DNA from 3 places in the Alteromonas sp. MmMcT2-5 genome. Region 2 is predicted to be linked to each of the others. Evidence: predicted binding sites of a transcription regulator. Region 2 holds the regulator's gene; each other region holds the start of a gene.
The links. Region 2 encodes sigma-54, which starts transcription at its own class of promoters, with help from an activator protein. Its sites were predicted from a motif close to GTTGGCACGNNNNTNGNNT; they were not measured.
Positions count from the first base shown of each region.

Region 1: a site for sigma-54 is predicted at 7,339-7,357, ahead of glnK (P-II family nitrogen regulator). Genes of this name have one in related genera too.
Region 3: a site for sigma-54 is predicted at 6,571-6,589, ahead of fliE (flagellar hook-basal body complex protein FliE). Genes of this name have one in related genera too.

Region 1 is NZ_JAKRFB010000007.1:34,995-44,921, forward strand. Features, by position in the region: gene mrcB (penicillin-binding protein 1B) at 1-1,637, shown strand, start outside; gene MHN09_RS05600 (hypothetical protein) at 1,905-2,189, opposite strand; gene MHN09_RS05605 (DUF808 domain-containing protein) at 2,562-3,485, opposite strand; gene MHN09_RS05610 (endonuclease) at 3,698-5,341, opposite strand; gene MHN09_RS05615 (AraC family transcriptional regulator) at 5,570-6,289, shown strand; gene MHN09_RS05620 (hypothetical protein) at 6,327-7,181, opposite strand; gene glnK (P-II family nitrogen regulator) at 7,424-7,762, shown strand; gene MHN09_RS05630 (ammonium transporter) at 7,795-9,042, shown strand; gene ggt (gamma-glutamyltransferase) at 9,264-9,927, shown strand, end outside.
Region 2 is NZ_JAKRFB010000014.1:57,233-67,159, reverse strand. Features, by position in the region: gene mlaE (lipid asymmetry maintenance ABC transporter permease subunit MlaE) at 1-461, opposite strand, end outside; gene mlaF (phospholipid ABC transporter ATP-binding protein MlaF) at 458-1,258, opposite strand; gene MHN09_RS08400 (calcium/sodium antiporter) at 2,107-3,063, shown strand; gene MHN09_RS08395 (KpsF/GutQ family sugar-phosphate isomerase) at 3,066-4,046, shown strand; gene kdsC (3-deoxy-manno-octulosonate-8-phosphatase KdsC) at 4,047-4,595, shown strand; gene lptC (LPS export ABC transporter periplasmic protein LptC) at 4,592-5,170, shown strand; gene lptA (lipopolysaccharide transport periplasmic protein LptA) at 5,139-5,693, shown strand; gene lptB (LPS export ABC transporter ATP-binding protein) at 5,696-6,421, shown strand; gene MHN09_RS08370 (RNA polymerase factor sigma-54) at 6,495-7,976, shown strand; gene hpf (ribosome hibernation promoting factor) at 8,007-8,294, shown strand; gene ptsN (PTS IIA-like nitrogen regulatory protein PtsN) at 8,308-8,751, shown strand; gene rapZ (RNase adapter RapZ) at 8,836-9,681, shown strand; gene MHN09_RS08350 (HPr family phosphocarrier protein) at 9,681-9,927, shown strand, end outside.
Region 3 is NZ_JAKRFB010000001.1:160,698-170,624, forward strand. Features, by position in the region: gene pseC (UDP-4-amino-4,6-dideoxy-N-acetyl-beta-L-altrosamine transaminase) at 1-123, opposite strand, end outside; gene pseB (UDP-N-acetylglucosamine 4,6-dehydratase (inverting)) at 120-1,121, opposite strand; gene MHN09_RS00750 (flagellin) at 1,354-2,154, shown strand; gene MHN09_RS00755 (sigma-54 dependent transcriptional regulator) at 2,318-3,781, shown strand; gene MHN09_RS00760 (ATP-binding protein) at 3,918-5,060, shown strand; gene MHN09_RS00765 (sigma-54 dependent transcriptional regulator) at 5,077-6,414, shown strand; gene fliE (flagellar hook-basal body complex protein FliE) at 6,656-6,991, shown strand; gene fliF (flagellar basal-body MS-ring/collar protein FliF) at 7,004-8,698, shown strand; gene fliG (flagellar motor switch protein FliG) at 8,711-9,751, shown strand; gene fliH (flagellar assembly protein FliH) at 9,791-9,927, shown strand, end outside.

The sequences.
Region 1 (9,927 bases), on a different contig from region 2:
ACATGTTTTTAACCCGTGAGCGCTCCATTGTGCGTAAGGCAAAAGAAGCCATTATGGCGGTGATCATTGATGCCCGTTACAGCAAGTCAGAAATTATTGAAGCGTACTTAAACGAAGTGTTTTTGGGGCAAAATGGCGATATGGCCGTACATGGTTTTGGACTTGCCAGCTATTTCTATTTTGACCGACCAGCTAACGAGCTAAGTACGCCCGAAATAGCCACGTTGGTTGCTATTATTAAAGGCCCATCTTATTACAACCCACGCAAATATGCTGAGCGCACGAAAGAGCGTCGTGATTTAGTGTTGCGCATGCTGTTTGATGAAAATGAAATTAGTCGTCAAGACTACGAACGTTTTGTGAATATGCCGTTAGGGCTCGCCAGTGGGGCTAGCTTAGCAAGCGGTAAACACCCTGCTTTCATGGAGCAGGTTCGTCGGGAACTCAATGAAATTCTGGCTGAGCCTAGCTTAAGAGATTCGGGCGTAAAAGTGTTTACAACACTTGATATCGTAGCCCAGCGCCGCGCTGAAAGTGCATTGTCGGGTACGCTAGACGGTTTGCAAAAAGACAGGAAAGTGCCATTACAGGGCGCAATGGTAGTCACAGATAGTGCAAGTGGTGAAGTACGCGCTATCGTTGGCGGAAAAGACTTTGCGTTCAAAGGCTTTAACCGAGCACTAGACGCAAAACGCCCTATAGGCTCGTTGATTAAACCTGCGGTTTACTTAACTGCACTAGAAGACCCAACCCAATTTAACTTGGCAACGCCGCTTAAAGACGAGCCCATTACCCTTGAAAGTCGAAATGGAAAAACGTGGTCGCCGCAAAACTACGATAAAGAGTTCAGAGGGCAGGTACCGTTACTTCAAGGGCTAGTCGAGTCTTTAAATATACCAACCGTTAATCTAGGCATGCAGATAGGGCTTGATGCGCTAGCCGATACGATAGAGCGATTAGGGGTAACCACCCCCGTAGATAAAGTACCGTCGTTGACCCTTGGTGCTTTTGAATTGACACCATTTAGTACAAACCAAATGTACCAGACCTTATCAAATGATGGGCGTTACATACCTCTTCATACGGTGACTTCTGTAGTAACAGCAGATAACGCGCTGCTTTGGAAAAAGGCGGAGTTTTTTGCTCAGCGCACCGATGAAGCAGCAACCTATTTGCTCAACTATGCCTTGTATAAAGTAACCACCGAAGGTACTGCGAAGCGCATCGGTTGGAATTTTGGGAATGTGAATATGGCTGGCAAAACGGGCACCACAGACGATTACCGCGATAGCTGGTTTAGTGGCTTCGATAGAAACAATGTGGTTACGGTTTGGGTAGGCAATGATGACAACCAACCGGTTAATTTGACCGGTGCAGGAGGGGCCTTGCCCGTCTTTATAAACTACATGAAATCTCAGTCACCCAAGTCATTATCAAGGCGTTTCCCAAAAGGCTTAGGCATTGCACATTTTGACGCCAAGACCGGCGCGGTTGTGGTTGCAGGATGTGCTGGGAGTTTAAGCGTACCGGCTATTTTGGATGTGCTTCCTCCACCTCAACAAGATTGTTCAGGCCGTCCTGTAGACAAAGACAGCGACAAGGATGATAAAAGCTGGTGGGAACGGATATTCGGATAAAAAAACTCCAGTAAGAAGATAGAAAACACAATCACTTGGCTGGGATACAGTCCGTGCTTTCTATCTCCCTCTGGAGTAAAAGGCCCAGGGAAGGCAAATCTTTTAGCGGTAGTCGGTTAGGTTCCTATTTGTTTTTATTGCGTTTTCAGTGACCTTTCTGAAGGAATAGGCGCGCTGTTGAAAACACCAGCGCACTGACTCCAAACGCAATAACCGGTCCGAGTACCACCATAAATAGGGTTGCGGCGGTTAACATGTGCATTCTCCTTATGCGTCGTTATCGTCTGAGCTGATAGGCTCAATCGGCGTAATAGTGATGTCAGCAACCAATGCATTTGCTTCTTCTACTTCTGGCTCAAACGTATGGCTTGCAGTTAACACGTCATAAGTCACGCCTAGGTCCAAGTTCTGCTTTACGTCATGCATGGCGCTTTCAACGATGAAATCTGTATGCGAAACAATGTTGTTCTGAGTGTCGTCAGCGAACGCTGATGCGCCCAATACGCTAGTTGCTAAAGTTAGTGCAGTGAAAGTTTTGCGACCGATAAACATAGTAATCTCCAAAAATTAAGTTAGACACTGCACTTGAACATACTGCGTGGCAGCTATCATGTTGCTAAAGGTTTCGATAATAAGTCGTTATCAATTAACAATTAGTTTATAGCGAGGGATGTGCCAACTCGTAAAAATAAGGTAAGCATATGAATTTAATGAATTTTAACTTTTAGTAAAAAATAAAGGTGGAATTGAGGAATTAAATAAATACTAAAATTTAGCGAATTTAATGTAGAGGTGGTCAAAATGACTAACGCAAATTTTTTAACACTTGCGCAGCGACACTGGTGACCATGAGAAAGGTCAGAAATAGGGGCGCAGGTCTATAAAGAAGAGCGGCGCCGCCAATGTATAAAAGAGTGAATAGGTCTAGGACGCTTTACTTCTAAATTGTGAAACCATTGTCACTACTAGCGCAATGATCACACCAGCAGCAATACCAACAACACCATCAGCAAGTATAGACATAACCAGCGATGCGTCTGGGATAAGTGCGGTAAACCAGTCGGTAATAACGTGCAAAAAGCCAATGCTGTGGGTGAGGATGCCACCACCGACTAAAAACATAGCAACAGTGCCTACAACCGCAAGGGTTTTCATTAATGCGGGGGCGGCAACTAATAACGCTCTGCCAATAAATCGTTGAAGGGTGTTCATTGAACCTGTTAACGACTTGCGAAGCATGTAAAGCCCAACGTCGTCCATTTTAACTAGTGCCGCTACCAGCCCATAAACGCCAAGGGTAATCGCTAAGCTTAGTGCTACCAGTACACCAATTTGCGTAGTAAGTGTTGCATCGGTCACTGTGCCTAATGCAATTACAATAATTTCAGCAGACAGTATAAAGTCAGTGCGTATAGCGCCTTTAATTTTATCTTTCTCAAACGCTACCATATCCACATCTTCGTGGGTAAGCGCTTCTATTCTGGCTTCTCGTGTTTTTTCTTCATCTTCGTGGGGAAGATATTTGTGCAGCAGTTTTTCTGCACCTTCAAAACATAAATATAACCCGCCCAGTACCAAAAGGACGGTTATAAGAGAGGGCACAAAAGCACTGATGGCTAATGCCGCAGGAACCAATATTGCTTTATTAATAAGTGAGCCTTTTGCTACTGCCCATACAACAGGTAGCTCTCGGTCTGCTTTAACGCCTTGGACCTGGTCGGCGTTTACCGCTAAATCGTCGCCCAAAACGCCCGCTGTTTTTTGCGCAGCGACTTTCGACATGGTTGCGATGTCGTCCATTAACGTTGCTATATCATCAAGTAGGGCAAGTAAGTTAGCTGCGGCCACGTCGAATATCCTTTGTTATGTATTACAGTTAGAGTAATCCCCAGTAAATAGCAGCTTAGCGTACTTAAAACATGGGTGATATACAATTAGGAATAATGCCGATAAATCACAATTCGTTTTAGGCAATTTTCAGGGCTATCACCAACAGAAAAGGCGAACTCAGAGGAAGTGTGAGTTGAGAAGAGCACGCTCGTGCTCTTCTCATGTTGAAGTTAATTACCCCAAATGTTGTTTACCAGTTCTGGATGATCAACAAAAGGGTTTCGATTGTTCTGGAAATTGAAGGCAGCGTCATTCCTATCGATTTCCTTTTGGCTTACAGGGTCTTGAGAATGCCAGCTTAAAAGCAGAGTTAAGAACCAGCTTTCAAATACTTGATCACTCGTACCATTCAACACTGCGTCGCCATAGGTGCTATTCGTTTCCCAATTTGCAATGACGTTTTCATAACGTGTCGCCATGTAGAAATACGCTCTAGCGAAGTCACCTTTGAACTCGTCGATGGGCTCAAAAACGGTGCCTGTATAACCAGAAGCAGAAGAGCCCGCGCCCAGTTTGGAACCATTCGATGACGTATAAGTAGCACTTGCGACATCACCGTACGGATAGCTACTTCGGCGACCGTTAACGTAGCCGTCGGTTGCAAAAACGTGATGAACATCAGTATTCATAGGCGAGACTGCACCGCCAAACCAGCTGCGCGGGAAGGCGTGTTCGCGGTTATAGCAACTGCCTTCTCCACTATAGCTGCCACACTGGTCAGAACCAGCCGTGTAGCTGTAAGCGTCACTACCATTTGGGTTTTCTGAATACATGTCCAAAATGGAGCCGTCATTTTCATAGTAGCTGTCGCTTGTGTATGAAATATAGAATGTCCAAAGGTCGCCATAGCTTTGTGTATTATGATTTTTGATAATGTTGTAAAGCTCGGTTTTTAACGTATAGCCTGACAGACCGTTGGCACTTGCATAGTAACCAGTGAGTTCTGATGAACCACCACCACTGCCACCGCCACTCGTTGTGCCAACGCTAAAGCTGGTGCTTTCACTCGCGCCGAAAGAGCCGCCATTAGCTACAGACACGCCCTCTATTAGCAAGTTATAGCTGCCAGAGCCATAGGAGCAGCAGATTCCATCGCCATAGGCATCACTAATGGTAAAGGTATATTCTCCATCAGTAAGGCAAACCGCTTCAGTATAACTTTGGTTGCTAGCGTAGCTGCTGCCAGAGGCTTCAACTTGGTTGTTTGCGTTAGTTATTTGCCAACTGGTTTCACTGCCGTAATTGTCGGTAGTTAAGTTCAAAACACCTGAATGGCTAGCACACGCGCTTCCACCGCCGTTATTGCCACCTGACCCAAGCGTAGTCGGCTCGAATGCGTCTACATAGACGGTTTCTGACCCATCAAAGCCCGTCTGATCATAAAAGCGTAACCCCACCTCAATCTCTTTTGACGCTGTAGCGGAATAAGAGAAAGTAAGCTGTTGCCAGTTTCCAGTTAATGAGTTGTCAGAATAACCTTGATAACCGTCTACATATAGGCGTGCTTTTACAGCACCTTCAGTGTGATATAGCCTCACTGAAAATTCATAATTTTGACCGGCGGTTACATTGATTGTCTGACGGAAGTCAGTTGAACCTTGCGTTGTCGTATTGACGGTAACTGCAGCAGACTTGCTTCCCGAGAATGAGTAGACAGAGTTTTCAGCTACACTAATGCCGGAGTCGATAGTTGACCATGAATTAGGTGCGCCAGACGTCCATGTTTCAAAGTCTCCATTGGAGACCTGACCCATGGCGATAGCGGGTAACAACGCACCTGCCAAGCCGACTATTTGACGTAAGTTTATATTCATTTATTTTCCGTTATTGTCTTTATTTTAAATGTATATTTGTTCCTTAAATGTAGTGTTCGACGCCTTCCTAGGCGTATCAAATATTGCACGTATTTGTGACAAAATGAATAAAAGTGCTTAATCTAACGGCAGAGAGTACTGAGTTAACGGCAAGGAAATAGATGCAAATAAACGGTGAGTTAGGCAAAAGATCAGTACTACCTATTATGGACTGTTGGGAGCAATAAAATGACTGACAGCCCAATTCCATCGCTATCCGTACGCTCATATACGAAGCAAACGTGCCGCCATAAACACAACTACTTTCAGTTAGTGCTGCCCATCAACGGACATATCTTGATAGAAATCGATAATTTTAGCGGGCGAGTCGGCGTAGGCGAAGGCGTATGCATAGCGCCGAATGAGGTCCATTATTTTAGTGCTAACGAACTGTCAAAATTTATTGTGGCGGACTTGGAGTATGTGCCAGTTAATTTAAATGACAGGTTACACCCAATATTTCAGGTAACGTCAGCATTACAGGCGTTTTTATCGTTTGTAGAGATTCAAATTAGCCAGTTTGCTGACCAAGGCCATGAAGAAATACTGGCGCTATTTTTAACCTTGCTAGAAACATCCTTGAAAGGATGCAGCATGGATAAGCGAATGACTCCTGTATTAAGCCATATTCATCGCGACCTTGCCCGAGGCTTTACACAGGTGGAGTTAGCACGGATAGCCTGCATGGGAACAACGCAATTCAAAACACGCTTTAAAGAAGCCACCGGGCATAGTTTACGAGATTACCTTGTAAAAGTGAGGATGGAAAAGGCCAAAGCACTACTTAGAAATACCGATACACCAATGTTGGGTATAGCTCAGCTAACAGGGTATGAAGATGTTGCAGCATTCAGTCGCCGGTTCAAAGCGTATTTCGGGCAACCCCCTAAGTTTTTCAAAAGAAAATAACTATCCTGATGTGACGGTAAATAGTTAAAAGGCGCGGCTAGTTTCGCTCTTCGTCTTTAGGGAGTTTATTGACTCTAGCGTCTATAAAACGTTTGTGGTCGTCCATTTTGGTGCATTCTAAGGTTCCACCAGCAATTCCACTCAATATCGCCAAAGTTTTATTGGTCGTACTGCTACAGTTTACGCGTTTTGAAGGGCGTCGATTTTCATTAGCTTGTATTTGCTGTGTGCTTGGCCCGCTAAGCACAGGACTATTTTTACGCTCTTGAAATGCTTTTGCTGCCTGTTCTGCGTCTTCAGCGACTTTGTCACTGTGATACTTTTCAAAGTAGAGGGCTGCGCCATCTTTTACCGATAGATTCAACGAGCCTGCGCGCCGATTTGCGTCTTTTGATAAAGTGGGCGACGGCAGTGTATTAGTCGGCTTACTTTCAATGGATACCTGCTGTGTATCGGGCTCAGCATTTTTCTGCTGCTTGGGCGCAGGGCTTTCTACAATTTCATTCTTACTATCAAGTGCTTCAGTCGCTTTGGTTGCGTCAGGCTTCAACTCAATTTCTTGCCTTTTAGGGGAAACATCGATTGGTTTAGTTTCTTGTGGTTTAGCTTGGGCAGGAGGGCGTGGAACGGGGGGATAGTACAGTCTGGCGCTTATCTCCGGCGTTCGCTCCAAAACATTTACTCGTGCTTTTTGGTTGTTGATGCCCATTTGAGAAAGTATGACCACTACGATGATCCCAAACACATGTGCACAGCCCGAAATTAATAGTGGGCGCCACGCCGTTTTCTTTGCAACGGAATGGTGTTCAATGCTGCGCTCAGGCGCAAAGAAAGATGGGGTGATAGTCGTCATAGTAAACAACAGACCATGGGCCCTATCGAATAGTTCCATCCTAATTTCATCGCACTTTTTAGTCCTCTCACCTTACCGCAACCTCATACCGCTTCAAAATTGGGCAAATTTTTAACAGTGCACCATTAGTGTGCATTATTTTTGTGCGTTCATGAAGCGTTTGCTTGTATGTATTTGATTTATTTGGCTAATTATTTGTGGCATGGCTCTTGGTTTATCTTCCCATAGTTGGAAACACGACCATAAATCACAGAATAACCAAAACAAACTGGGAGCAACTCATGAAACTAGTCACAGCGATCATCAAGCCGTTCAAGCTAGATGATGTTCGTGAAGCCATTTCAGAAATCGGTATCGACGGTTTGACCGTGACCGAAGTGAAGGGCTTTGGACGTCAAAAAGGACACACTGAACTTTACCGCGGAGCGGAATATCAGGTGGATTTTCTACCTAAAGTCAAACTGGAAATTGCTGTTCAGGATGATCAAGTAGAGCGCCTGGTAGAAGCCATCGTTGGCGCTGCCAAAACAGGCAAAATTGGAGACGGCAAGGTGTTTGTTTACGACCTTGAACACGCCGTTCGTATTCGAACTGGTGAGTCGGATAGCGACGCGCTGTAAGCCACAACGATATATTTGCGGAGAAAACCATAATGGAAATCACTTTTGAACTTGGGTATGCGCTAGATACCTTTTATTTTCTAATCTGCGGTGCACTGGTTATGTGGATGGCTGCAGGTTTTGCGATGCTTGAAGCAGGTCTTGTTCGAGCGAAAAACACCACAGAAATTCTAACTAAAAACGTGGCGCTATTCGCTATCGCTTGCACTATGTACATGATTTGCGGTTACGGCATTATGTACGGTGGCGGCGACTGGGGTCCATTCCTAAGCGGTATCATGGCTGATGGCGCAACAGGTGTCGCTGAAGAGCCAGCAACATATGCTCCTTCTGCTGACTTCTTCTTCCAAGTAGTATTTGTTGCAACAGCAATGTCTATCGTATCTGGTGCGGTAGCTGAGCGTATGAAGCTTTGGGCATTCCTAGCGTTCGCAGTTGTTATGACGGGCTTCATCTATCCAATGGAAGGTGCTTGGACATGGGGCGGCGAAGCAGTATTCGGTATGTATACGCTTGGCGACCTTGGATTCTCTGACTTTGCAGGTTCAGGTATTGTTCACATGGCTGGTGCAGCTGCTGCTCTTGCAGGTGTTCTTGTGCTTGGTGCTCGTAAGGGTAAATACACCGCTGACGGTAAAGTAAACGCGATTCCAGGTGCTAACTTACCGCTTGCAACTTTAGGTACATTTATCCTGTGGATGGGTTGGTTTGGCTTCAACGGCGGTTCAGTACTGGCTACTGCAACTGTTGAAAGTGCAAACTCAGTAGCGATTGTATTTATGAACACAAATGCTGCAGCTGCTGGTGGTGCAATTGCTGCACTTATCGTAGCACGCATTCTATTCGGTAAAGCTGACCTAACTATGGTACTTAACGGTGCACTAGCCGGTCTTGTGGCTATTACAGCAGAGCCTTCAACACCTACACCATTACAAGCTACTTTGTTCGGCGGCCTTGGTGGTATTTTAGTAGTGCTTAGCATTGTTGCACTAGACAAGCTTAAGATTGACGATCCAGTGGGCGCAATTTCAGTTCACGGCGTGGTAGGTCTTCTAGGTCTTATCCTTGTACCTTTCACTAACGATGGTTCAAGCATCTCTGGTCAGCTAATTGGTGCAGCGACTATCTTTGTATGGGTATTCGTAGTGAGCCTAGTGGTATGGCTAGTGATTAAAGCGGTTATGGGTGTACGTGTGAGCGAAGAAGAAGAATTCGACGGCGTAGACATGAGCGAATGTGGTCTGGAAGCATACCCAGACTTCACAAGCAGCCGTTCGTAAGAGAGTCTCGATTAGGCAACGAAACAACAATAACAATAATGCCTTATTACTTCGTTTAAGCCCCGCTAATGCGGGGCTTTTTTCGTTTCATGCAATGTGTTTTAAGACCATTATTGAGCTTAGGAAAAGAGCCTAGGCGTAATGTGACAATAACGCTACACTATGAATCGATAAACTAACGCTAGATTTATTATCGGCAACGTTTTAGTAAAAGGACGGTTATGACTGCAAGTGTGCGACTTCTACCTTTGATACTGGCTTTCTTTAGTATCAGCTGTTTGGGCTATGACAGAATAACGGGGCAACCCTTTGCAAGTCGCTCAGAAGTTATTGCAAAGAACGGCATGGCAGCAACAAGCCAACCATTAGCTACGCAAGTGGCATTGGATATTTTAAAACAAGGCGGCAGTGCAGTTGATGCAGCTATTGCAGCCAATGCCATGTTAGGTTTAGTTGAGCCTACAGGCAGCGGTATTGGCGGCGACCTATTTGCCATTGTGTGGGATGCAAAAGAAGAAAAGCTAGTCGGCTTAAACGCTTCTGGCCGTTCACCCAGACAGTTAACCAAAGCGGTGTTTGCCGAGCGTGGCTTGCATCAAATTCCAAAATTTGGTCCGCTACCCGTTTCTGTCCCTGGCGCTGTAGATGGCTGGTTTGCACTACACGAAAAATTTGGCAAGCTGCCCATGTCTGCGCTGCTTACCCCATCTATCAAATATGCCCGTGAGGGGTTTCCTGTTTCAGAAGTCATTGCCTATTACTGGCAGATGAATCAAGAGCGAATAGGTCATTATGACGGCTTCGCAGAGACTTTTCTTATCGACGGGAAAGTACCGCAAAAAGGCGATGTTTTTAAAAACCCTGGCTTAGCCGTGACCTATGAAA
Region 2 (9,927 bases):
ATAGGCATCGCTAACATTCCCGCCCAAAAACGCGGAGCGACGATACGTCGTAGCGGGTCTACCGCCATCATCTCTAAACTACTCAGCTGCTCCGTGGCTTTCATTAAGCCTATTTCAGCTGTTAAGGCTGAGCCAGCTCGCCCAGCAAAAAGCAATGCGGTCACAACCGGACCAAGCTCCCTTAACAATGAAAGTGCGACCATGGGGCCTAAGCTACCTTCTGCGCCATAATCAACCAAAATGGTGTAGCCTTGTAGCGCCATTACCATGCCGATGAATAACCCCGACACCATAATAATGAGTAGCGACTGAACGCCCACTACATACAATTGCTTAATCACCAGCGGTACATTTTTAAGCCGAGGAACAGCGATTAACGCACCGAATAACATAAGAGCTGCTCGACCAACCGCAGTGACCTTCCCTATCGTTTTAGCGCCTATTGATTGGAAGAACTTCATTTATCTGCCCCCAAGAAGCTTGCTTTCAAATCAGGTGCAGGATAATGAAATGGTACCGGACCATCTGCTTTTCCTTTCAAGAACTGTTGGACTAATTCAGAGTCACTTTCTTTGATTTGCTGCGCCGTTCCTTCACCGATAACCCGCTTGTCAGCTAAGATATAAATATAATCGGCAATGGTCAGTACTTCAGTGACATCGTGAGTCACCACAATACTGGTTAGATTAAGTGCGTCGTTTAATTCACGAATAAGCTTAACCAGCACACCCATTGATATAGGATCTTGTCCGGCAAAGGGTTCGTCGTACATGATCAAATCTGGATCTAGTGCAATCGCCCTAGCCAAAGCAGCCCTGCGCGCCATACCACCAGACAATTCACTAGGCATTAATTGAGCTGCACCGCGCAATCCTACTGCCTGTAGCTTTAAAGCGACAATTGTCGCAATAACGTCTTCAGAAAGTTTTGTATGTTCGCGAAGTGGAAACGCCACGTTATCGAACACACTCATATCGGTAAAAAGCGCACCACTTTGAAAAAGCATGCTCATTCTACGACGTGTCTCATATAGCGTTTTTCTCGACATAGAAACAATCGAATCGCCGTCGAATCTAACGTCACCTTCATCTGGCGTTAACTGCCCGCCAATAAGGCGCAGCAGCGTGGTTTTACCTATACCACTTGGCCCCATTACCGCAGTAATTTTGCCTTTGGGTACCTTTAGCGATATCCCATCATAAATGATGCGATCAGCGCGCTTAAAGGTAAGGTTATCTACTTCAACTAAATGATCCATAGTTACTTAAATGTCGACCCCTGACGTTGGATTGAGACCTTATAAAATAACGCGTTCAATCCACTTAGAAAATTTTAAAATTATAAGAGTAAGTGAGTATTCAATTTCTGTGCCTTCACTTGATCCACTCTTAAGGTTTACTGCACAGTTTACTTTATGAGCGCATAAAATCAAAAAAGTTTACTCTCCAGTGTACTTTTTTGAATTTCTATCGCCAGACACGGTATAGAACACCTTGTCTGGGCGGTGTAATTTAAGGGCATTGTACGCTTTTTCAAGCCCCTCGCCAAAGTCAAAAAGTTACAAGTTATGTTCGATTAAGACGAATATATACCAGTCCGTATAGATTATTACCCACGCAGCGAGAGTTAAAATGTTCGTAATCGCGGCGTGTTACCGCAGGTATAGTGGTTCTACATCAAGGTGACACAACAAAGAGTACGGACATTTTAAACTCGGCCTTCGGGAAGGTCTGGCAAACTTCCTAGCTTCATTCTGGGAATTTGAAAGGGAACAGCCATTCCTGCATTCCCACGCTTCGCTAGGAAACTTGCCAGCGCCTTCTGAGTGGGCAATTATCTATGCGGACTGGTATTCGGTATCTCACGCCCAAGTGCCCATCTAGTATCCTACAAGCCTCCCAAATCAATCCTAATACCATCCTATTTTGTTGTTTCTTAACTGAAACTGAATATGAAGTCTTGTGTGTGTAAGTGCGACCTAATTTGCGTATCCAGCGGAAATTTACGTCAATTGACAGTATTTGGCGAAAATAAAACGCTGCGAGCATAGGCAAATGGCACTCTTTTTGCGACAATCTAGCGAAATACTTTCTATTACAGGTTGTTGTGCTTTTAAACATTGTCATTTTTCTTGTTGGGCTGATTGTACTGAGTTGGAGCGCTGACCGGTTTGTATATGGCGCCTCAGCATTAGCAAAAAACATCGGCATTTCTCCAATGATGATCGGACTAACGATTGTCGCTATGGGATCTTCGGCACCTGAAATTGTGGTTTCCGCCATAGCCTCCGCAAATGGCAATATGAACACCGCCGTGGGTAACGCGCTAGGTTCTAACATCACGAACATCGCGCTAGTTTTAGGTATAACCGCGCTAGTGAAACCATTGCTTGTTTCATCAACAACATTAAAGCGCGAGCTTCCAGCACTCCTTATCATCTCATTGATTGCCATTGGCTTTATGTTTGACGGTGAACTTAAGTCTTATGAAGGCATTATCCTACTAGGCCTGTTCATTTTCGTACTGGCAATGATGGCGTGGTTGTCGCTACAGGTAGATAAAGAAGACCCTCTGGTTGCGGAAACCGCAGATGAAATCCCCAAAGGCGTTTCAAATACGTCAGCCCTCATTTGGATTGGTGTAGGCCTTGTAATACTACCATTAAGTGCTCACTTTTTGGTGAACTCAGCAGTAGAAATTGCCAGATACATGGGCATTTCGGATTTGGTTATCGGACTAACGATTATTGCGTTTGGTACAAGTCTACCTGAACTAGCAGCAAGTGTTGCGGGTGTACTAAAAGGGGAAGACGATTTAGCACTGGGTAATATCATCGGCTCAAATATCTTCAACCTGCTTGCCGTACTTGGCATGCCCGGGTTAATCGCGCCTGGTATCCTGGACCCTGACGTTTACAGCCGAGATATGTACGTAATGCTTGGTTTAACATTATTATTGTTCTTGTTCAGCTTCGATTTAATCGGCAAACGTACAATATCAAGAACAAATGGATTCATACTTCTGGCTTGCTTTATCGGCTATCAATTCTGGCTATTCGGATAATCATGAATACACAAACTCAGATGAACTATATCGACTCAGCGAAGCGCGTTATTGAAATTGAAACTCAAGCTATTGCTAATCTGGCAGAGCGCTTAAACAATGAATTTATCGCTGCCTGTAATATTCTCTTTGCCTGCAAGGGTAAAGTTGTCGTGAGTGGTATGGGAAAGTCTGGGCATATCGGAAATAAAATTGCCGCTACGCTTGCCAGTACAGGTACTCCTGCATTTTTCATGCACCCTGGTGAAGCCAACCATGGCGACTTGGGCATGCTAAGCAAAGGCGATGTCTTACTCGCCATCTCTAATTCTGGCGAGACTAACGAACTCGTTAACTTATTGCCCGTAGTTAAACGCTTAGGCATACAGGTGGTCGCCATGACCAACAGTGCTTCCAGTTCATTAGGGCAACACGCAGATGTCGTGCTTGATATCAGCGTTGAAAAAGAAGCGTGTTCGCTAGGTCTTGCTCCTACGTCAAGCACAACCGCCACACTGGTTATGGGTGATGCGCTTGCGGTAGCACTGCTCGACCAAAAAGGTTTCACCTCAGATGACTTTGCGCTTTCGCACCCAGGCGGCAGTTTAGGCAGAAAACTTCTGCTTAAAGTTAGCGATATCATGCAAAGCGGCAGTGATATCCCCCTTGTCCATGCCAGTGCTTCTGTTGCTGACGCACTGCTGGAAATATCTAAAAAGGGGTTGGGTATGACAGGCGTGATAGCGGCAGACGGTACGCTGACAGGCGTCTTTACGGATGGCGACCTACGACGAATTCTCGATGCCCGCGTAGACGTACACAGTGCGACAGTAGAAGAAGTAATGACTAAAGGCGGCAAGACTACCACCGCAGGTCAGCTGGCTGTAGAAGCCCTGAATTTGATGGAAACCCATAAAATTAGTGCGTTAATGGTTACTGACGATAAGCGCAAACCTGTTGGGGCTTTTAACATGCATATGCTACTAAAAGCAGGAGTGCTTTAAATGACAACCACCTTGTACACGGAAATAAATGACTCGCTTTTCGCAAAACTAGCCAAGATAAAGTTGCTGGTATGCGACGTTGATGGTGTGTTCTCAGATGGTCGAATTTACTTAGGTAACGACGGTGAAGAACTTAAAGCATTCCATACCCGTGATGGATATGGTGTAAAAGCGCTAGTGAGCAATGGAGTGAATGTTGCGGTTATTACTGGACGTCGCTCTGCCATTGTTGAAAATAGAATGAAGGCACTGAATGTTGCACATATAATTCAAGGCGAAGAGAATAAAGCAGACGCGCTTAGCGACCTGATGAAACGCCTTGAGTTAAACACTGACGAAGTGGCTGCGGTAGGTGATGACATGCCAGATACGGGTATGTACAAGCACGTTGCGGTTAAAATTGCGGTTGCCGATGCCCATCCTTACGTAGCAAAACAAGCTAACTGGATTACGACCCTTCCCGGTGGGTTTGGCGCGGTCCGAGAAATATCGGATACCATTTTGCAGGCCAAAGGGGTAGCAAATGAGATTTTTGGAGCTAGTGTATGAGCCTGTTTGGCTTTAATCGCTTAGGATTAAGTATATCGGCGCTATTTATTCTGGCGATGCTGATGTACATCCCTACGTGGATGGAAGAGCAGCCTGAAACGCAGGGGAATCGTGAAAACGATGCGCTAAAGCCCGCCTACAAAGCAAAAAATCTAACAACTACGCTGTACAATCAAGACGGTGAGTTAAATCACAAAGTATTTGCAGAGTCGATGGAGCATTACGACCAGCTTGGCTTTGTATTGTTTCAGCAACCTAAATACACCCTTTATACAGAAAACGCGTCATCACCATGGGTGGTAACCGCTGATGAAGGTACACTATACAATAACGAGCTAATCCAGCTGGAAAACCAAGTTAATATTGAGAACCAAACTGGCGATGACTTTGTCAGAAGTATATCGACCGAGTACATTCAAATTAATTTAGAAACCAAGCAAATGACATCTGACCAACCCGTTGAAATACTGGGCACCCAATATGTCATTTTAAGTAATGGGTTTAACGCGAATTTACGCACACAAGAATACGAGCTTTTAGATCATGTACAAACCACTTATTCCCCTAGCAACTAGTTTATTGCTTGCCATCGCTAGCGGTGCGGTACACGCCAGTGAAGATGATTTTTCGCAGCCCATAAAAATAGGCTCGAACACCCAGTTTATCGACGGTAAAAATAAAACCGCGTTGTACAAAGACGACGTACTCATAACTCAAGGCTCTTTGGTTATTGAAGCTGACGAAGTGGAAGTAATTGCCACTGACGGTGGTGGTCGTGAAATATTTATTGCTAGAGGAAAGCCTGCAAGCTATTCCCAGCAATTGGAAGACGGCACGCCAGTTTCGGCAAAAGCTAATGAAATACGCTATGAAGTGGTGAACCGAACGATTTCTCTTGCCGGAAACGCAGAGTTGAAACAAGACACCAGTAAAGTACAGGGTGACAACATCACGTTCGATATGATTACCGAGCAATTGCTAGCGACTGGCGGCGCAGGTAAGGATGGTGAGGGTCGAGTGACCACAGTATTCACACCTGAGACCATTCGCAAAACTTCGTCTAAGAAAGACAAAAAAGACAACGAGGGCAATGAATAGCAATGGCAACTTTGAGCGCTAAAAATCTTGCTAAGGCTTACAAGTCACGACAGGTTGTACGAGATGTAAGCCTGTCTGTCTCAACGGGTCAAATTGTTGGTCTTCTTGGCCCAAATGGCGCTGGTAAGACCACCACATTCTACATGATTGTTGGTTTAGTGAATCTGGATAAAGGCAAGATTGAAATCGACGACAATGAGCTAACTCATCAGCCCATGCACGAGCGCGCACGCCGCGGAATTGGCTACCTACCGCAGGAAGCCTCTATTTTCAGAAAGCTCACAGTGCATGAAAATATCATGGCCATTTTGCAAACCCGTAAAGATTTAAATTCACAACAGCAAGAAGAAGAAGCAGATGCGCTACTTGATGAATTTAATATTAACCATATACGTAATAGTACGGGGATGAGTTTGTCAGGGGGCGAACGCCGTCGCGTTGAGATTGCCCGCGCTCTGGCAGCAAAACCGCAATTTATTTTGTTAGACGAACCATTTGCTGGTGTTGATCCAATATCAGTTAATGATATAAAGAAGATAATACAACATCTTCGCGATAGGGGTATTGGAATCCTTATCACGGACCATAACGTACGAGAGACATTGGATGTTTGTGAAAAGGCGTACATTGTGAGTCATGGCGAGCTTATTGCGCAAGGAACGGCGGAACAGGTTTTAAGTAATCAAAAAGTAAGGGATGTATACCTAGGCGAACAATTCAGGCTATAGTTAATGTAACCGAATTGTCATTTTTCAGTTTCGCTCTGGTATATTCAATTTAGAGCATTTAAATAAGACGTAGATGAAACCATCTTTACAGCTAAAATTTAGCCAACAACTTACCATGACACCACAGCTTCAGCAGGCCATTAAACTGCTGCAGCTTTCTACACTTGATCTTCAACAAGAGATCCAAGAAGCGCTCGATTCTAATCCGCTATTAGAAGTTGAAGAAGGTAACGACGAGCCGCAACTAGAAAAGAACAATATCGACAACGATGACAGCGGCTCTGAGGCCACTGCTTCTGCATCTAGTGACACACTAGAAGCCGGCGATGCACTTGAGAAAAACGATCTTCCCGATGAGCTGCCAATCGACAGCACATGGGACGAATACTACTCTGCTTCATCTTCGCCTGCTCCGGGTCCATCCAATGACGACGAGCAAATCTTCCAAGGTGAGACTACTGAAGATATTCAAGAGCACCTTCTTTGGCAAATGCGCCTTACCCATTTCTCGGATACCGATCGCGCAATCGCTACAGCAATCATCGACTCTATTGACGAGTCAGGTTATTTAACCGTTACCCTTGATGATATTTTAGAAGCGGTTAACGATGATGATATGGAAGAGCCGATTGAAATGGACGAAATAGAATGTGTGCTAAAGCGCATTCAGATGTTCGACCCTATTGGTTCTGGCTCACGCTCTCCACAAGAATGTTTGATGGTGCAATTGCGCCAGTTTTCAGAAGACACACCGTGGCTTGCTGAAGCAAAGCAACTGATTGAAGAGTACTCTGACTTACTGAGCAGCAAAGACTATCGTACGCTTATGCGTAAAAGCCGATTGAAAGAAGATCAGCTACGCGAGGCAATGCGTTTACTGCAAACCTTGAATCCTCGCCCAGGTAGTGCTTTAGTTACTAAAGAGCCTGAGTACGTTATTCCTGATGTCTCAGTAACCAAGAAAAATGGCCGTTGGGTGGTTGAGCTGAACCCCGACAGTCTGCCTAAGTTAAGCGTAAATCAACAATACGCTGCAATGAGTCGCCGTGCCAAGAATAGTAGCGATTCACAATTCATCCGCTCACACATGCAAGAGGCTAAGTGGTTCATAAAGAGCCTTGAATCTCGTAACGAAACCTTAATGAAGGTTGCAAACTGCATTGTGCAGCAGCAAATGGGCTTTTTTGAGCACGGCCCGGAAATGATGAAACCAATGGTGCTAAATGATGTCGCAGAAATGGTAGATATGCACGAATCCACTATTTCGCGAGTGACAACGCAAAAGTACATGCATACGCCACGTGGAATCTTCGAATTGAAGTATTTTTTCTCAAGCCACGTTGCAACAGAGTCTGGTGGTGAATGTTCATCTACAGCGATTCGTGCATTGATCAAGAAATTAGTGGCCGCTGAAAAGCCTAGCAAGCCGCTAAGTGATAGCAAGATTGCTTCATTGTTGGCCGAACAAGGCATTAAAGTTGCCCGGCGAACAATAGCAAAGTACCGGGAATCGTTGTCGATCCCGCCGTCGAACCAACGCAAAAGCCTTATTTAATCGGGCTTAATAATATAAGGAAGACGAAATATGCAAATCAACCTTACTGGTCATCATGTCGAAATCACCGACTCTTTGCGTAATTATGTCGATACGAAGTTCAGCAAACTTGAACGTCACTTTGATCACATTTCTAATGTGCATGTCATCCTGAACGTTGAAAAATTAAATCAAAAAGCCGAAGCGACCGTTCATTTAAGTGGCGCTGAAGTATTCGCATCCTCAGAAAATACCGACATGTATGCGGCGATTGACAGCATGGTTGATAAACTCGACCGGCAGGTAATCAAGCATAAGGAAAAACTGAAAAAACATTAGTAGTTAATTAAGCATGGATATACAAGCCATCGTAAGTCTGGACCGCACCGAGTGTGCGGTTCAGTGTAATAGTAAAAAGCGAATTCTTGAGATCATCGCTGATATCGCTGCCAAGCAAAACGAGAACATTGATCAGGCAACGGTACTCAACAGTTTGATGGCTCGAGAGCGTATGGGTAGTACAGGCATTGGCAATGGTATCGCCCTGCCCCACGGACGCCTGCCGGGCCTTGAGAAAGTGATTGCCATTGTTGTAACCAGCACGCCAGCAATCGACTTTGACGCCCTTGACGAGAAACCCGTAGACATCTTTTTTGCGCTACTCGTTCCCGAGGAACAGACCGAAGGACACCTTCAAACGCTGGCCACCGTGGCTGGTAAACTAAGCGACAAAGAAACGATTAAAGCAATACGTCGCGCAACGACAAGCGACGATATTCTATCTGCATTAAGTTAAACATTAAGCGCCTATTAACCGTTTAGTAGGCGCCTAATTCAACAACGCGTATGTGATAAAACCAGAGTATTAGGGAGAAAGTAGGTGAAGCTGATAATAATCAGTGGTCGTTCGGGGTCTGGTAAGTCTGTCGCACTTCGCGCATTGGAAGATTTAGGTTATTACTGTGTTGATAATATCCCGGTAAACTTACTTCCCACCTTAACCCATACAGTTGTTGACGAGTACGATCAGGTTGCGGTAAGTATCGATGTGAGAAACTTACCTAAAAATCCTGACGATTTGGTAGAAATTCTAGACTACCTGCCTTCTTCGTGGTCGATGACCATTGTTTACATTGACGCGAGCGATGATGTACTGGTTAAGCGTTTTAGCGAAACACGTCGTCTTCACCCTCTCGCCAAGCTTAATAAATCGCTTTCAGAAGCCATTAAAGCCGAGTCTGCCCTACTTGCTCCTATTGCTGAGCGCGCAGATTTATATCTAGATACAGATAAGCTTACCATTCACCAACTGGCAGAGTTAATTCGAGAGCGTATCCTGGGTAAGAAAAGCTCACGCCTTGTGCTTGTGTTTGAGTCGTTTGGCTTTAAGCACGGCATTCCTAAAGATGCGGATTACGTTTTTGATGCCCGCTTTTTACCTAACCCCCACTGGGAGCCCGACCTTAAACATCTGACCGGATTAGACGCACCAGTAGAAGTATTTTTGGGGTCGCAGCCTGTAGTGACCAAGTTCATTTGGCAAATTCAGAATTTAATAACGACATGGCTGCCTCATTTAGAACGCAATAACAGAAGTTACGTAACCGTAGCCATTGGCTGTACTGGCGGGCAACACCGTTCGGTTTATATCGCACAGACCCTGTCGAAAACCTTCAGTGAAATACACCCTGATGTTCAAATTCGCCATAGAGAGCTGAATCAGTAATGACTATTCAAAAAACGCTAACTATCGTCAATAAGTTAGGGTTGCATGCGAGAGCGGCGACCCAACTGGTTAAACTGGCTAATCAATTCGACGCTAAAATCATCTTAAAAAAAGGCGATAAAGAAGCAGACGCAAGCAGTGTATTGGGATTAATGATGCTTGAAAGCCATCAAGGTGAACAGGTAGATGTGATTGTGGACGGCAGTGATGCTGTTGATGCACTTGCAGCTATTGAAGAGCTTATTG
Region 3 (9,927 bases), on a different contig from region 2:
GTCAGTCAGTGCTTTTTCAAATCGCGGAACCGCAGGCCCTTGAGTCAACCAATCCGACTTCAATGTGGAGACTACCGCTTCTATGTCACTTTCATCTATGTGCTGTTTACCGTAAGGGATCATTTAATACCTTCGTTGTTGAATGAGGCTATCTCGTCTATATTTAAAAAATGGCTATTAGTATCTGAGACGTATTCAAAACCTGATTCTACATGCGTGCCGCTTTCATTGAGCGCATTTTTCGTGAAATCGTTGCTTCGGTGGAAAAATTTAATCGCGGGCGCAATGACGTAGTGATCTTCATATTCGAAGGTATGAAACGCCATGTCACCAGGGCACATCATTTCGTGGAGCTTTTCACCCGGCCTAATGCCCACGATTTTTATAGGCACACCTGGTGCCATAGCTTCGGCCAAATCGGTGATTCTAATTGATGGTATTTTAGGGACGAATATTTCGCCGCCAAGCATCCGCTCGAAATTCTTTAAAACAAAGTCTACGCCCTGTTGAAGGGTTATCCAAAAGCGGGTCATATCTGCATGTGTAACAGGAATATGGTCTGTACCTTCTGCAATGAGCTTTTTGAAAAAAGGAACAACCGAGCCACGAGAGCCTACTACATTTCCATATCTCACTACCGAAAATCGAGGCTTTCTTGAGCCCACCATATTATTAGCCGCTACAAATAGTTTGTCGGAGGCAAGTTTAGTAGCGCCGTATAGGTTTACGGGGTTAGCCGCTTTATCTGTCGACAAGGCAATAACTTTACTTACCGAGTTGTCAATAGCTGCGTTGATAACATTCTCGGCACCATCGATATTAGTTCGGATACATTCAGTGGGATTATATTCAGCAGCAGGGACTTGTTTCATAGCGGCTGCATGAATAACGTAGTCCACGCCCTGCATTGCTCGGGTAAGGCGGTCTTTGTCTCGCACATCGCCGATAAAAAAACGCATGCAAGGCGCATTGAATTTTTGCTGCATTTCAAATTGCTTCAATTCATCGCGAGAATAAATGATTAAGCGCTTTGGTTTATAGCGTGATAACAATGTTTCAGTGTACTTATGACCAAATGACCCAGTACCACCCGTTATCAAAATAGATTTGCCGTCGAACATGCTCCGCTCGCTTTTTAATGGTTGTAAATTAAATATACCATGTGTCGGCAGTATTGCCATAAACCATTAGTTTTTAAAGAGTCTCTGGTGTTAACGCTGACCAATATTAGCTCTTGATATTTGATGTTTTTCAATGAGTATATTAAACGATACGTCCGATACAAACGCTCACTCGCCTTTTGGTTGCCTATTTACTATACTGTTACAAAAGTAATTTGAGAGGATGTTGGTAATGATCAAAGTTGGTTCTGATTCTGGTAGTTTGCCACTTGGCCAGGTTCAAGAAAAGCAGAATAATCTTTTTGAGAAGTTGGCATCAGGGAAAAAAGTAAACAATGCGATGGATGATGCAGCAGCCCAGCAAATCATCGACCGATTAACTTCAGAAGTCGAAGGTAACCGCCAATCATTAAACAACGTTTACGACGGTATTTCGGTGGCGCAGGTTGCAGAGGGCGGCTTAGGCAGCATCAATGACGATGTCAACCGCATTCGTGAACTTACCTTACAGTCTGGTAATGGTGTTTTGAGCAGTGGCGATCGCCGTGCTATCCAATCTGAAATTACGCAATTACAAGAGAATATCTCCCAAACCATTGAGCAAACGAATTTTGCCGGCAAGCCGTTATTATCTGAAAATGGTTCACTCGAATTCCAATCAGGCTCAAGCGCGGGACAATCAATAAGTGTAAACACGCAAGATGTTGCTGCACAGTTGAATGATATTTTATCTATCGACGTTACGTCAGGCACTAGCATTGATGACGCCTTAAACGCGGCAGACTCTGCCATTGAAATACTAGGTAGTGCCAGGGGCGATTTAGGCGCTACGCAAAATCGTTTCGAAAGTGCAGCGCGTTCACTCACGCAAGCTAACGTAAATACCGCAGAAGCACGAAGCCGTATTCAAGATTTAGACTACGCCCAAGCGGTATCACAACAGGCATCAAATGATGTTTTAGGCCAAGCATCACTCACCGTTCAAGCGCAAGCGAATCAGCAACAAAGCCAAGTACTTTCATTATTGAGTTAGGCTATTTTCTACAGGTTTGGTTAAATTTAATCGAAAGAAGCAGGGTAACCTGCTTTTTTTATTGATATATTTCCCAAAACAGCGGTTGCGCTCCGATCTTTTGTCGTTACAATTTAGAAATGCGCTAAACTGGACATAATAACAAAGCGTTCTCGGGGAATTGATGAAGAACATTTTGCTGATTAGTGATAATCAGGAACTTATTCAAAACTTGGAAACTATCGTTACCTTCATGGGAGAATCGTGTCAGTCACGAGGCTTCAGTGAATGCGAGGGATACCTCCATGAAAGTGGCGCTGATGCCGTGCTTATCGAGCACCGTTCGTCCACTGTTGTAAGTAATCTGGTAGAGAAGTTTCCACACATACCATTTGTTGCATTGGTTGAAAGTAATACGCAAGCGTCAGCCAGCTGCAATCTAGTTAGTGTTATTGCTACACCGTTAACCTACCCTGTATTAACGCAGGCTATACATCGTTGCCAAGAATACTCAAGGCGCAAACCCGGTTTATCTCGTGCTACAGGCACAAAAACTCGATTGTTTAGAAGCCTTATTGGTAAGAGTGAGCAAATTCAAATTGTTAGGCGTTTGGTAGAGCAAGTAGCGCCGACCGACGCCACCGTATTGATATTAGGTGAGTCCGGTACGGGTAAAGAGGTAGTAGCGCGTAACGTTCACTTTTTATCTGAACGTAAAGACGGGCCATTTATTCCGGTAAACTGCGGTGCCATTCCTGGCGAACTGCTGGAAAGCGAGCTGTTTGGTCACGAAAAAGGCGCGTTTACTGGCGCAATCAGCGCGCGTAAAGGCCGTTTTGAGTTAGCGGAAGGCGGTACGTTGTTTCTGGATGAAATCGGTGATATGCCGCTTCAGATGCAGGTTAAATTATTGCGCGTGTTACAAGAGCGTACCTTCGAGCGCGTAGGCGGCAACAAGCCCCTTCAGTGTAACGTACGCATCATCGCCGCGACGCACCGCAATTTGGAAACCATGATCAGTGAAGACAAGTTCCGTGAGGACTTGTATTACCGACTCAACGTGTTCCCAATTGATAGCCCTGCACTTAGACAAAGAAAAGACGATATCCCCTTACTGCTCCAAGAGCTAAATAGTCGTATCCAAGGTGATGGGGTGGAAGGTGTGCGCTTTACCGAGCAAGCGATCGCCTCGTTAATGGAGCACGAATGGGCGGGCAACGTTCGTGAGCTGTCTAACTTGGTTGAACGCTTAACTATTCTTTATCCTGGTCAAATCGTTGATATCGCCGATTTACCTGAGAAATATCAATACGGTGATGTACAGGCTTACGAGCCTGATTATCCAGAAGAAATTCTTGAGCGTGAAGCATTCAATGCACTCTTTGCTGAAGCGGCCGCGCAAGAGCCAGAAGAAGACCTTAACGAGCAAAGCCATGAGGGTCTGAACGGAATGGTTTCTTCATCTTTACCTGAAGAAGGGGTTAATCTCAAAGAGTACCTTTCCGAGTTGGAAGTAAACCTCATTAGACAGGCGTTAGACAATCAAGATTGGGTGGTGGCTCGAGCTGCCGACAAACTTGGTATGCGCAGAACAACGCTTGTCGAGAAAATGCGGAAGTACGATATTCAACGTACTGAAGAAGCGTAATGTCAGGTAATTGACGTTGCGCTTTCCTCTATAATTTCATCCTATCTAACTGAAAAATAAGCCAATGATGAATTGGCACATCTTCTGCTTTATCTAAGTCATAGTTTAACAGCGTCTGCAATTTGACGAGGGCAATATGGCTTTTGACAGCACACCACAATCAACTGAGTACTCAACATCAAGCTATGCGTTAGATAGTATTGATAATGCGATATCTCGTGATGAATACGACCCCTCAAGCAGTGACGATATTTCGTCTTTACGGTTGCAGGCGAGTCGGCTTGAGCACTTACTTCAGGTAATGCCTGCTGGCGTTATCGTTATAGACGGTAAAGGGATCGTGCGCCAAGCCAATGAACAAGCGAAAGCACTGTTAGGTGAACCGCTGGAAGAGGAAGTGTGGCGAAGTATTATCACGCGCTCATTCAAGCCTCGCGCTGATGACGGCCATGAAGTCTCACTTGTTGACGGTCGCCGAGTGAAGCTTTCTATCACGCCATTAGAAAATGAGCCTGGGCAATTAATTGTTATTACCGACTTAACCGAAACGCGGCAGCTGCAAGCACGCGTGAGTCATATGCAGCGCCTGTCTTCTCTTGGAAAAATGGTGGCATCCCTTGCTCACCAAATTCGTACGCCTCTTTCTGCGGCCATGCTCTATGCGTCTAATTTAATGCGCAAAGGCTTGGGACAAGAAGCACAAACTCAATTTGCAAACAAGCTAACTGACAGGCTTAAAGAGCTAGAGAGTCAGGTTAACGACATGCTGCTTTTCGCTAAGTCAGGGGAAGAACAAGTGGTCAGCCAAATTAGCTTGGGAGAGTTGTTTACTTCAATTGAAGGCAGTGCCCAAACCATGACGGCTCAAGCACAGCAAACGCTAACTTTTAGCGGCTTCGATAAAAACGTATCTATTACCGGTAATCTTACAGCGCTTCAAGGCGCGTTATTAAACCTTGTTCACAACGCGAGCCAAGTTACTCCGAAAGGGGAGTGCGTGCACGTAGAAACTGCAGTGTCTGATGAACGTTTGCATGTGGCTATTATAGATAAAGGTCCTGGCGTACCGGATAAACTCAAAAACAAAATTTTTGAACCGTTTTTCACAACTAAAACTCATGGCACGGGCCTTGGTCTTGCGGTGGTTAAATCCGTCGTACACGCCCACAACGGTTTGCTTAGCGTATCAAATATGCCAGAAGGTGGGGCGTGCTTTAGTGTGTCTTTGCCGTGTGTGGTGAACGCTCAATCTTCACAAACATTGACTCATGTTGCGTAGGTCATAGGAGAGAATAATGTCTAAAACTACCATTTTAATTGTTGAAGATGACGCCGGTTTACGCGAAGCACTCCTAGACACCCTTCTGTTAGGTAACTATGAGGTTGTTGCTGCTGACTGCGCTGAAGAAGCGTTAATGGTGCTATCTTCGCGCTCCGTCGATTTAGTGGTAAGCGATATTCAAATGGGCGAAATGAGCGGCTTAACGCTACTTAAAAGTATCAAAACTAAGTACCCCAATATGCCGGTGCTATTGATGACAGCCTATGCCACTATTGATGATGCCGTGCAGGCAATGCGCGATGGCGCAACAGATTATCTATCCAAACCGTTTGCCCCAGAAGTACTGCTTAATTTAGTGGGACGCTACGCGCCGGCTCAAAAAATAGAGTCACGCACGCCTATTGTTGCTGACCCTTCAAGCTTGAAGTTACTTGAGCTTTCTCGCAAAGTCGCGAAGTCGGACGCCACTGTGATGGTAATGGGACCAAGCGGTTCTGGTAAAGAAGTGCTGTCTCGCTATATTCACGATCAGTCGCCGCGAAGTGATGCGCCATTTGTCGCCATCAACTGTGCAGCCATACCAGAGAACATGCTAGAAGCGACCTTGTTTGGTTACGAAAAAGGTGCGTTCACCGGCGCAATCCAAGCGTGCCCGGGTAAATTTGAACAAGCCCAAGACGGTACGCTGTTACTTGATGAAATAACCGAGATGGATTTGGCGCTTCAAGCTAAACTGCTACGCGTGTTACAAGAGCGCGAAGTAGAGCGTCTTGGCGGACGTAAAACCGTTAAGCTCAACGTCCGTGTAATTGCTACAAGTAACCGAGATTTGAGAAAAGCAGTGGATGCGGGAGAGTTCAGAGAAGATTTGTACTACCGCTTAAATGTATTCCCTATTGAGTGGCGCCCGCTATCGGAACGTCCGGGTGATATTGTCCCTCTCGCAGAGCATCTAGTTCAGCGTCACGCTAGTTCTCAAGGGCTGGGTACTATCAGGTTAAGCGCAGCAGCACGCAATAAGCTGTCACAATACAGCTGGCCAGGGAACGTTCGCGAACTAGAAAACGTGGTTCAACGGGCGCTTATTTTATGTGAACACAATGAAATCGACGCCAGCGATTTAATGATTGACGAAGACATGACGGCACCTGTTGAAACACTGCAAGAGCATGTTGAAGAAAATAGGTTAGGGTCTGAGCTTCGTTACCAAGAACACCAAATTATCCTCGATACATTGGTGTCGTGTAACGGCAAGCGTAAAGATGTGGCAGAAAAGCTCGGCATTAGTCCAAGAACCCTTCGTTACAAATTAGCGCGCATGCGCGAAGACGGTATTGAAGTGCCCGCATAAGGTCGCTTTCTACACTTTCGGTTTCCTCGTCCTTATCCGTCGCCTCTGTAGTAAAGAAGGCGGCGGTTTTTTGTTGCTCACACTAAGTCAAACGCCATAAATTTGGCTAACCCTCTCTCTTTTGATGTATCCTGTTGATATATATAGTTTTTTAAAGTTGGCAAGCCCTTTGCTAAATCCCCTCTATACATAAGTTATACGCCGATGTTCAGGCGGTCTCGAAAAAGCACTAGGAGTGGTTATGGACGTTAAAGCCAATAGTTTGTATCAAGAAATGCAGAACATGATTGGGCAAACTCGTCTTCAAGTTAATGAGCCTCAACAGCAGCCGCTTAGTGAAGTTAATAGCTCGGCCAGTGATTTCTCGACCATGCTTAAGAATGCGGTAGATGGTGTAAACGGCATGCAGCTTGAGTCAAAAGATGCACAGCAACGTTTTGAAATGGGCGACCCAAGTTTAAGTTTAGCGCAAGTTATGCTGACGAAAGAAAAAGCGGGCATTGCTTTTGAAGCCACTGTTCAAGTGCGTAACAAAGTACTCGAAGCCTATAAAACAATAATGAATATGCCGGTATAGGTGGAGTAGGTTATGGCTGAAGCTACAGGTACAAACCTTACGGTTCCTGATCAGAATCAAGCAGTGGACAATGAGCCAGAAAACAAATCTGGTTTTATGGACACCTTAGGCAGCGCTGACATGATGCGCCAAATGGCCCTTGTGGTCGTTTTGGTAATCTGCGTCGCCATCGCTATTTTTATTCTTATTTGGTCGCAAGAACCTGATTACCGCCCCCTTGCGAAAATGGAAACCCAAGAGCTTATTGAAACCCTCGATTATATGGATGCGAACCAAATCGACTATAAGCTTGAAGGCAATATTGTTTACGTAAGAAGTGACGAATTCCAAAACATCCGTTTAGGCATGACCCGCCAAGGGCTAACAAAGGCCTCTGATGCCGGTACCGATATCATTATGCAGGATATGGGTTTTGGTGTAAGCCAGCGTGTTGAGATGGAACGTTTAAAACACGCCCGCGAGCAACAAATCGCGGCTACCATCGAAGATATCGCAAGTATTCAAAAAGCCCGTGTCTTGCTAGCTATGCCTAAAGAGAACGTATTTGCGCGAAGAGAGAAGAAAGCGTCGGCAACCGTTGTACTAACGGCTAAGCGCGGTGCCGTTATTGCAGGTGAAGAGGTTGATGCTGTTGTCGATATCGTTGCGTCTGCAGTGCAAAACATGGAGCCGTCTAAGGTAACCGTAACAGACAGCAATGGTCGTCTGCTTAACTCAGGCTCTCAAGATTCTATGAGTGCTCGTGCCAGAAAAGAATACGAGATTGAGCGCCAGCGTGAGCAAGAGTACTTAGAAAAAATTGACGCGATATTGATTCCTGTATTGGGCATAGGTAACTACACAGCACAAGCTGACGTTACCATGGACTTTACAGCTATGGAACAAACACAGCGTAGCTACAATCCTGATTTACCTGCGGTTCGCAGTGAAATGATAATGGAAGAAAACAGCGTAGGTGGCGGTGTTGGCGGTATTCCTGGTGCACTGTCTAATCAGCCTCCGTTAGATTCTAATATTCCAGAAAATGCTGTGGGCGGCAGTCAACAAACTATGCCGGGGCGCACAGCGAAAGAATCAACACGCAACTACGAACTTGATACCACTATCAGTCATACCAAGAAACAGACCGGGGTTATTCGCAGATTAAGTGTATCTGTGGCGGTGGACTATACCCAAGTTGCGGGTGAAGACGGTGCGATGACGCCAACACCGCGTAAACAAGAAGAGATTCTCAACATACGTAGGCTTTTACAGGGCGGCATTGGCTTTGACGTTACCCGTGGTGATTCGTTAGAAGTTGTAAGCGTGCCCTTTACTCGGATGGACGCAGGGGAAATTGAAGACGCGCCTATTTGGGAGCAGCCCGGATTTCTACCAATTCTTAAGCTAGTTGTTGGTGGCTTGGTTATAATAGTGCTTATCATCTTCGTGATTCGTCCTATGCTACGTCGTCTTATTAATCCTGATGAGTCGAACGACGCCGATGAATTTGATGCAGACGAAGGCTTAGATTTAGGCGACGACACCATTAGCATGTTAACGTCTGACTTTGACGAAGGACAGGTAGGTTTTGCGCCAGATGGTTCACTCATGCTGCCTGACCTGCACAAAGATGAAGATGTACTTAAAGCCGTACGTGCCCTTGTGGCCAATGAACCTGAGTTATCAGCCCAAGTAGTGAAGGGCTGGTTAATGCAAGACGAGTAGTGAGATAAGATTATGGCTGAAGAACTTGCCAATGTTGACGAGCCGTCATACGACGTCAGTAAATTAGAAGGCGTAGAAAAAGCGGCCATCTTGCTGCTGAGTCTTTCTGAAGAAGACGCCGCCCAGATATTGAAACACTTAGAGCCCAAGCAAGTACAAAAGCTCGGTACTGAAATGGCAAAAGTGGACGATATGACGCAAACCAAAATTACGGCGGTTCATAAGCACTTTATCGAAGAAATTCAGAATTACAGTACCATTGGCTTCCAAAGCCAAGACTTTGTTAAACGTGCGCTCACAGCCGCGTTAGGTGAAGATAAGGCCGCAAACCTAATTGATCAAATCCTGATGGGAAGCGGAGCAAAAGGCCTAGACTCATTGAAGTGGATGGATTCTAAGCAAGTAGCCAGCATTATTCGCAATGAGCACCCGCAGATTCAAACTATCGTATTGTCTTATTTAGAGCCTGAACAAAGTGCTGAAATATTGGCGCAGTTCCCTGAAAAAGTGCGACTCGACTTGCTAATGCGTATAGCAAATCTAGAGGAAGTTCAGCCGGCTGCACTACAAGAGCTGAACGAAATCATGGAGAAACAGTTTGCAGGTCAAGCGGGTACACAAGCAGCCAAAATGGGCGGCTTGAAGTCTGCAGCGAACATTATGAACTACCTAGATACCGCGATAGAAGGTCAGTTGATGGATGCTATTCGCGAGCAAGACGAAGAGATGAGCCAGCAAATTCAAGACCTGATGTTTGTATTCGACAATTTAGTCGATGTAGACGACAAGGGTATTCAGGCCATACTGCGCGAAGTACAGCAAGACGCGCTGCTTAAAGCCATTAAAGGTGCTGACGAAGAGCTTAAAGACAAAATTATGCGCAATATGTCTAAGCGTGCTGCTGAAATGCTTAACGACGATTTGGAAGCGCTTGGTCCTGTGCGTATTAGTGAAGTGGAAACAGCGCAGAAAGAGATCCTTTCTGTTGCCCGTCGACTTTCTGACTCTGGCGAAATTATGCTTGGTGGTGGCGGTGGCGAAGAGTTCCTGTAGGAACGTTAACTCCGTCACTCATTGAGTCTAGGTAAAAATATGACGACCAAAAGAAGTTTCAGCGAAAACGAAGTAAACGAAGCTAAGAAATGGGATTTACCGTTCGTTGACGACCCTACTGCACCGCGAGATAACGAACCCACCAACGCGTTAAACAAACGTTCAGACTGGAAGTA